DNA from 2 places in the Mesorhizobium sp. M0587 genome. Region 2 is predicted to be linked to the other one. Evidence: predicted binding sites of a transcription regulator. Region 2 holds the regulator's gene; the other holds the start of a gene.
What was found. The regulator HrcA, encoded in region 2, represses chaperone genes, less so after heat shock. The targets are predictions, from matches to a motif close to GTTAGCACTCNCNNNNNGNGAGTGCTAAC.

Region 1 (3,220 bases), on a different contig from region 2:
GAGCATGTTGAGGCCGACGTTCTCGAGCTTGATGCCGAGGTCTTCCGAGATGACCTGGCCACCGGTGAGGATGGCGATGTCTTCCAGCATGGCCTTGCGGCGATCACCGAAGCCCGGCGCCTTGACGGCGGCGATCTTCAGGCCACCACGCAGCTTGTTGACGACCAGCGTGGCCAGAGCCTCGCCTTCGACGTCTTCCGAGATGATGAGCAGCGGCTTCGAGGTCTGCACGACGGCTTCGAGAACCGGCAGCATGGCCTGCAGATTGGAGAGCTTCTTCTCATGGAGGAGAATGTAGACGTCCTCGAGCTCGGCAACCATCTTGTCGGCGTTGGTGACGAAGTAGGGCGAGAGATAGCCGCGGTCGAACTGCATGCCTTCGACGACTTCGAGTTCGGTCTCGGCGGTCTTGGCTTCCTCAACCGTGATGACGCCCTCGTTGCCGACCTTCTGCATCGCTTCCGCGATCATCTTGCCGACCGATTCGTCGCCATTGGCCGAGATCGTGCCGACCTGGGCAACTTCCTCGGAGGTCTTGATCTTCTTGGCAGCCTTGCCGAGCGCCGCGACGACTTCGATGACGGCGAGGTCGATGCCGCGCTTCAGGTCCATCGGGTTCATGCCTGCGGCAACGGCCTTGTGGCCTTCCTGGACGATCGACTGTGCCAGCACTGTCGCGGTCGTGGTGCCGTCGCCGGCGATGTCGTTGGTCTTCGAAGCGACTTCGCGGACCATCTGCGCGCCCATGTTCTCGAACTTGTCCTCAAGCTCGATTTCCTTGGCGACGGTGACGCCGTCCTTGGTGATGCGCGGAGCGCCGAACGACTTGTCGATGACGACGTTGCGGCCCTTGGGGCCGAGCGTGACCTTCACCGCGTCGGCGAGGATGTTGACGCCGCGCAGCATGCGTTCGCGGGCGTCACGGGAGAATTTTACGTCTTTGGCAGCCATGTTTTAACTCCTGGCAGGGGCTTGGGGTAAGCCCGAAGATTTAAAGGATGGTGAGGCCGATATTCAGCCGATGATGCCCATGATGTCGGATTCCTTCATGATCAGAAGGTCTTCGCCATTGAGCTTGACTTCGGTGCCCGACCACTTGCCGAACAGGATGCGGTCGCCGGCCTTGACGTCCAGCGGAACGAGCTTGCCAGCTTCGTCACGAGCGCCGGAGCCGACGGCGATGATCTCGCCTTCCTGCGGCTTTTCCTTCGCCGTGTCGGGGATGATGATCCCGCCGGCGGTCTTGGATTCGGATTCGACCCGGCGAACGACCACGCGGTCATGAAGCGGGCGGAACTTCGACTTTGCCATTTTTTCTTCCTCGATGAGAACGGTGAGAACAGTTCCTCCGTCCGGCGACGCCGGACATGCAATTAGCACTCACGAGTGGTGAGTGCTAACGTGGCGCTGAAATAGGCCGCCGGCCTGTGAGAGTCAAGGCGCTCGGCGCGATGATTTGCTCGATCGAAGCCGCGCCGCGCAGGACAATGAGCTTACCTGCGTTTTGGCGATCCAAGCACCAGAAGCGGGCATCGTTCCGCCAGCGGGTAGGAGCCGCTCGGCACGAAGCGCACATTGTCGAACCAACTGCCCGCCTCGTCTATCAGCATGGCCAGCGTCGCGAAGCAATAAGTCGTTGCCGAACCCGCATAGACGTCGATGGTACCGATGGAGGCCATGCTCCATCCGCTGCTCGCGGCAAGGGCCGCGCGCGAAGCGGTTTTCCCGGGAAAGCGCACAGCGCTTTCCCTTGGCAATTGCGTCAAAACAAGGAGATGGAGCGGTTCGCTGTTTCCGTGAAACGGGTGAACTTCTCTACAGAAACTGCCGCAACTGGGTGTGGATGATCGACCGATAATCCTCGATGGTCCGGCGGCTTTCCGCTTCGCCCTCCGCTAGCGCCAGACGCACCACGCTGCCGGCGAGCTGGAAGATCAGCAGAACCATGCGTTCGAACTGTTCGCGCTTGTGCGGATCGAGCAAGACCGTGACATGGTCGCAGAACAATTTTGCCTGGTGTCTGGTCTCGGCGATGTCGAGATTCTTGAGTGCCTTGTCGGCCTGGATGGCATTCTGTAGATCCTGGATGGCAGGATCGCCGGCGACACGGCTGTGATAGTCGTCAAGCAGCCGGTCGGCGGCCACGATCACGTCCTTCGCTTCGCGGATGTCCGCGATGATCGCAATCAATCGTGCGCGGCTGACCTCTGAAAAGCGCTCATAGAGCATCGCCAGGATCGCCGACTTGCTGGGAAAGTAATGGTAGACGGTGGCGATAGGCCCACCGGCCAGCATGCCGACCTCCTTCATCGTGACGGCGTCGATGCCTTTCTCGCCGATCAGCCGCATCGTCGTCGACAAGATGGCGTCGATGCGCTCGCGGCTGCGCTCCTGCTTGGGTCTGCGCCTGGGCTCGGTCGCCGTTCGCCTTGCTTCTTTCATGCGCCCGATCTCTCGCGAGGGTTCCAAATTTCTGGTTGACAACAAACATGATTAACTATCAGTTTCCAGAAATGCTGACAGATTGTCAGTTTTTTTGCGGCGCGGCAAGGACGTTGGGGAGGCGCGTTTGAGGTCGACGAATGCGAAACAGGCGGAGAACGGCGACTGGCTGGTCGGCAATCCGACGGGCGCGCAGCTTGCCTCGGCGTTGTGGATCGGTTCGGTCGGCCTGCTCATTCTCGGGCTGCAACCCGTGCTGCTCGGCGCGTTTTACACCGAGGGTCATGTCACCGGCGACGAACTGGCGCTGGTCGCCACCGCCGAGATGATCGCCATCGCCATCGGTTCGGCCGTCGTGGCGATGCTGCTGTCGGCCCGCAACATGCGTTGGAAAAGCGCCGTCCTTCTGGTCCTGCTGGCGGCGGCCAATTGGTGGACGGCCTACGCCGATACGCCCCAGATGCTGATTTCGGCCCGCGTCCTGGCGGGGCTCGCCGAGGGTGGCCTTGTCGCGGTCGCCACCGAACTCATCGCGCGTTCGCGCCGCGCCGAGCGTATTGGTGGCTACTTCGTCACCATGCAGACGCTTGCGCAATGCGCCCTGGCGCTACTGCTGGCGCTCTACGTCATCCCGGCCGCAGGTTCGAGCGGCGGCTTCATCGTTCTCGCTGCCGTTTGCGTGGCGTCGCTGGCGGTCGCCTTTCTCGTTCCCGGCGACTACGCCGATCTGCCCAAGGAAGAAAATCTGGCCAATGTGCTGACGGTTCCCTCGATCGCC
Region 2 (3,220 bases):
GAATGGTCGCCTTGCCGGCAAGATCGGGACGCTCGCCCTCGTGAAGCGGATCCTCATTGTCGCCGATATAATACCAGGGCCAGCCATAGAAGGCGCCGTCCTTGACGGCCGTTGCGTATTCGGGCGGCACATCGTCGCCAAGCCCGTCGCGCTCGTTGACGACGCACCACAGCGCCCCGGTCGCCGGCTGCACGGTCATGCCCGAGCAGTTGCGCAGTCCAGTGGCGACAGTTCTGCCATTTTTGCCGTCCGGATCGAAGGCCAGCACCTCGGCGCGGCCGCTTTCGAAGCCCCAGGCAGCGCCGAGCGGCTTCGATCTGGCCCATGCGTCAAGGCCGCCTTCTGGCTCCTTCGCCATGTCCGAAGCGGCGTTCGAACCCGAGCCGACCGACAAATAGAGCGTCTTGCCGTCGGGCGAGAAGGCGATGTCGCGGGTCCAGTGATGATTGGCGGGAATGTCGTCGAGGACGGTTTCCGGCTCGCCGGAAGCTCTCAGATCACCACTGCGGTAGGCAAACCGCACGATGCTGTCGCTGTTGGCGACATAGACCCATTGCGGGTCATTGCCCGGCGGATAGAAGGCAATGCCATAGGGCTGATTGAGGTTGCCGGCAAAGATGCCTTTCTCGGCGGGTTTCGCACTGCCTGCGGCCAGCCGAAAGACGCGGACCCGATTGGCTTCGCTGTCGGCGACGAACAGGTCGCCATTCGGAGCGACGCGCACGACACGCGGATTGGCGATGCCCGATGCGACCAGTTCGGCCGAAAAACCGGGCGGCAATCGCGGCCTGGCGCCTTGCGGCCGCTCCGCCAGGCCGGCGCTATTCGAGGTGGATTTGGTGACGTCGGGCTTCGGCAGGTCTTCCGGCTTGATCAGCCGGCGCACCCCCGGCCTGTCGGCACGCCAGTCGCCGAAGGCGGCGGCACCTTTGAGCACCGGCTGATCGGCCTGTTGGGCGGATGCCGTCGTGACGGCAAACAGGGCAACAAAGGCCGTACCAGCGAAACGGATCATCCCGTCCTCCAACATTGGTCACGGGTCAGGAACGGCAGGTTTCGCCGATCGTTCCGCTTTACACGACGAGTTGAAGGCAGACCACTTCCAGGCTCAGTTGCCGGCGGCGTAGAAATCGTCATCCAGGCGTTTTTCCAGCGCGACGAGATCGGCCGGCAGCGGCAGCCCCATGGCGCGCATCTCCCGCAGTTTTTCGCGCAACTGTTCCTGGATTTCGTGCTGATCCTCCGGCTGGTTGACCATCTCCTCGAGCAGCAGGCTGATGCGGGCCTTGAATTCTTCGAGCGCCATTCTTTTTCTCCTCGGCAGCCTGTTCTTCGGAAGCGCGGGAAGCCGCCATTCGCAGGCCGGCATCACCTGAGTATCAGCGCCTTAGCGCAGCATGCGGGAAATCAGCTGCGCCGTATAGTCGACCATCGGGACGATGCGGGCATAGTTCAGCCGCGTCGGGCCGATGACGCCGAGCGCGCCGACGACGCGGGCGTCCTTGTCGCGATAGGGCGCGACGACCAGCGACGAGCCCGACAGCGAAAACAGCTTGTTTTCCGAGCCGATGAAGATGCGCACGCCCGATCCCTGCTCGGCAAGGTCAAGCAGCTGGATCAGCCCGTCCTGCGTCTCCATGTCCTCGAACAGGTGCCGCAGCAATTCGATATCGGCTTGGGCCGTGACGTTTTCGAGCAAATTGGCGCGGCCGCGCACGATGAGCCGCGCCGGCAGGCCGCTTTCGGCACCGGCCCAAACCGCCAGGCCTTTCTCGACAAGGTCCTGCGACAGCGTGTCGAGCGCTGCCCTGGTCTCTTCCTTGATGCGGGCGATCTCGGTCCGCGCCTCGGCCAGCGTACGGCCGCGAATATGGGCGTTGAGGAAGTTCGAGGCTTCGTGCAGTTGCGACACGGTGATGCCGGCCGGCAGCTCGATGACGCGATTCTCCACATCGCCGTTCTGTGACACCAGCACCGCCAGCGCCTTGGTCGGCTCGAGCTGGATGAATTCGATATGCTTTAGCGCGACCTCGTTCTTCGCGGCCAGGACCAGGCCGGCGCCGCGCGACATGCCCGACAGCATCTGGCTGGCCTCGGTCAGCATGTGCTCCAGAGTGGCGCCCGAACCGGAGGCCCGCACCTGCGCCTCGATGCTGCGGCGCTCCTCGTCGGAAAGGTCGCCAAGCTCCATGAAGGCATCGACGAAGAAGCGCAGCCCGGCCTGCGTGGGCAGCCGGCCGGCCGAGATGTGGGGCGCATAGATCAGGCCAAGGTGCTCGAGGTCGCTCATCACGTTGCGGATGGTGGCCGGCGACAGCGAGGACGGCAGGATACGCGACAGGCTGCGGGATCCCACCGGTTCGCCGTCCCTGAGATAGGAATCGACGATGCGCCGGAAGATGTCGCGCGAACGCATGTCGAGGGATTGAAGCGCGGGCGCCTGCGAGTTCGGATCGACTGCCTTGGTCATTGCGCCAAAAACCTCCGGCTTAAGGATATAGACTTCCGCCCGGCCCGCGCAACCGGTGTCTGCGTCAGATCACCCGGTGTCTGTGTCAGATCGCTCGGCCATTTTCCTTTGCGCCATCCGTCCCATGCGGCTACAAGCCGGCCAAGATTCCGAAAAATGAACGAGAAAGTAGCCTGAATGCGCCCTTCCAAACGCCAATTCGACGAAATGCGCGCCATATCCTTCGAGCGCGGCGTCTCCAAGCATGCCGAAGGCTCGTGCCTGGTGAAATTCGGCGACACGCATGTCCTGTGCACCGCCAGCCTGGAGGAAAAAGTGCCGGGCTGGATGCGCAATTCCGGCAAGGGCTGGGTGACGGCGGAATACGGCATGCTGCCACGCTCGACCGGAGAGCGCATGCGCCGCGAGGCCTCCGCCGGCAAGCAGGGCGGCCGCACGCTGGAAATCCAGCGGCTGATCGGCCGCTCCTTGCGCGCCGTGGTCGACCTGCAGGCGCTCGGCGAGCAGCAGATCACCGTCGACTGCGACGTCATACAAGCCGATGGCGGCACCCGCACCGCCTCGATCACCGGCGGCTGGGTCGCGCTTTACGATTGCCTGCGCTGGATGGAAGCACGGCAGATGACCAGCGTCGCCAAGGTGCTGAAGGACCACGTCGCGGCGATTTCCTGCGGCATCCATGACGGCCAGCCGGTCATCGACCTCGATTATATCGAGGATTCGGCCGCCGGCACCGATGCCAATTTCGTC

Region 1: groES (co-chaperone GroES) is a predicted target of HrcA. The motif match lies at 1,373-1,401, and genes of this name have one in related genera.

What each region holds. Positions count from the first base shown of each region.
Region 1 is NZ_JAMYQP010000002.1:118,361-121,580, forward strand. It holds gene groL (chaperonin GroEL) at 1-951, opposite strand, end outside; gene groES (co-chaperone GroES) at 1,015-1,311, opposite strand; gene NKI49_RS02300 (hypothetical protein) at 1,494-1,679, opposite strand; gene NKI49_RS02305 (TetR/AcrR family transcriptional regulator) at 1,816-2,442, opposite strand; gene NKI49_RS02310 (MFS transporter) at 2,570-3,220, shown strand, end outside.
Region 2 is NZ_JAMYQP010000045.1:21,025-24,244, reverse strand. It holds gene NKI49_RS28480 (PQQ-dependent sugar dehydrogenase) at 1-1,015, opposite strand, end outside; gene NKI49_RS28475 (hypothetical protein) at 1,109-1,306, opposite strand; gene hrcA (heat-inducible transcriptional repressor HrcA) at 1,388-2,470, opposite strand; gene rph (ribonuclease PH) at 2,648-3,220, shown strand, end outside.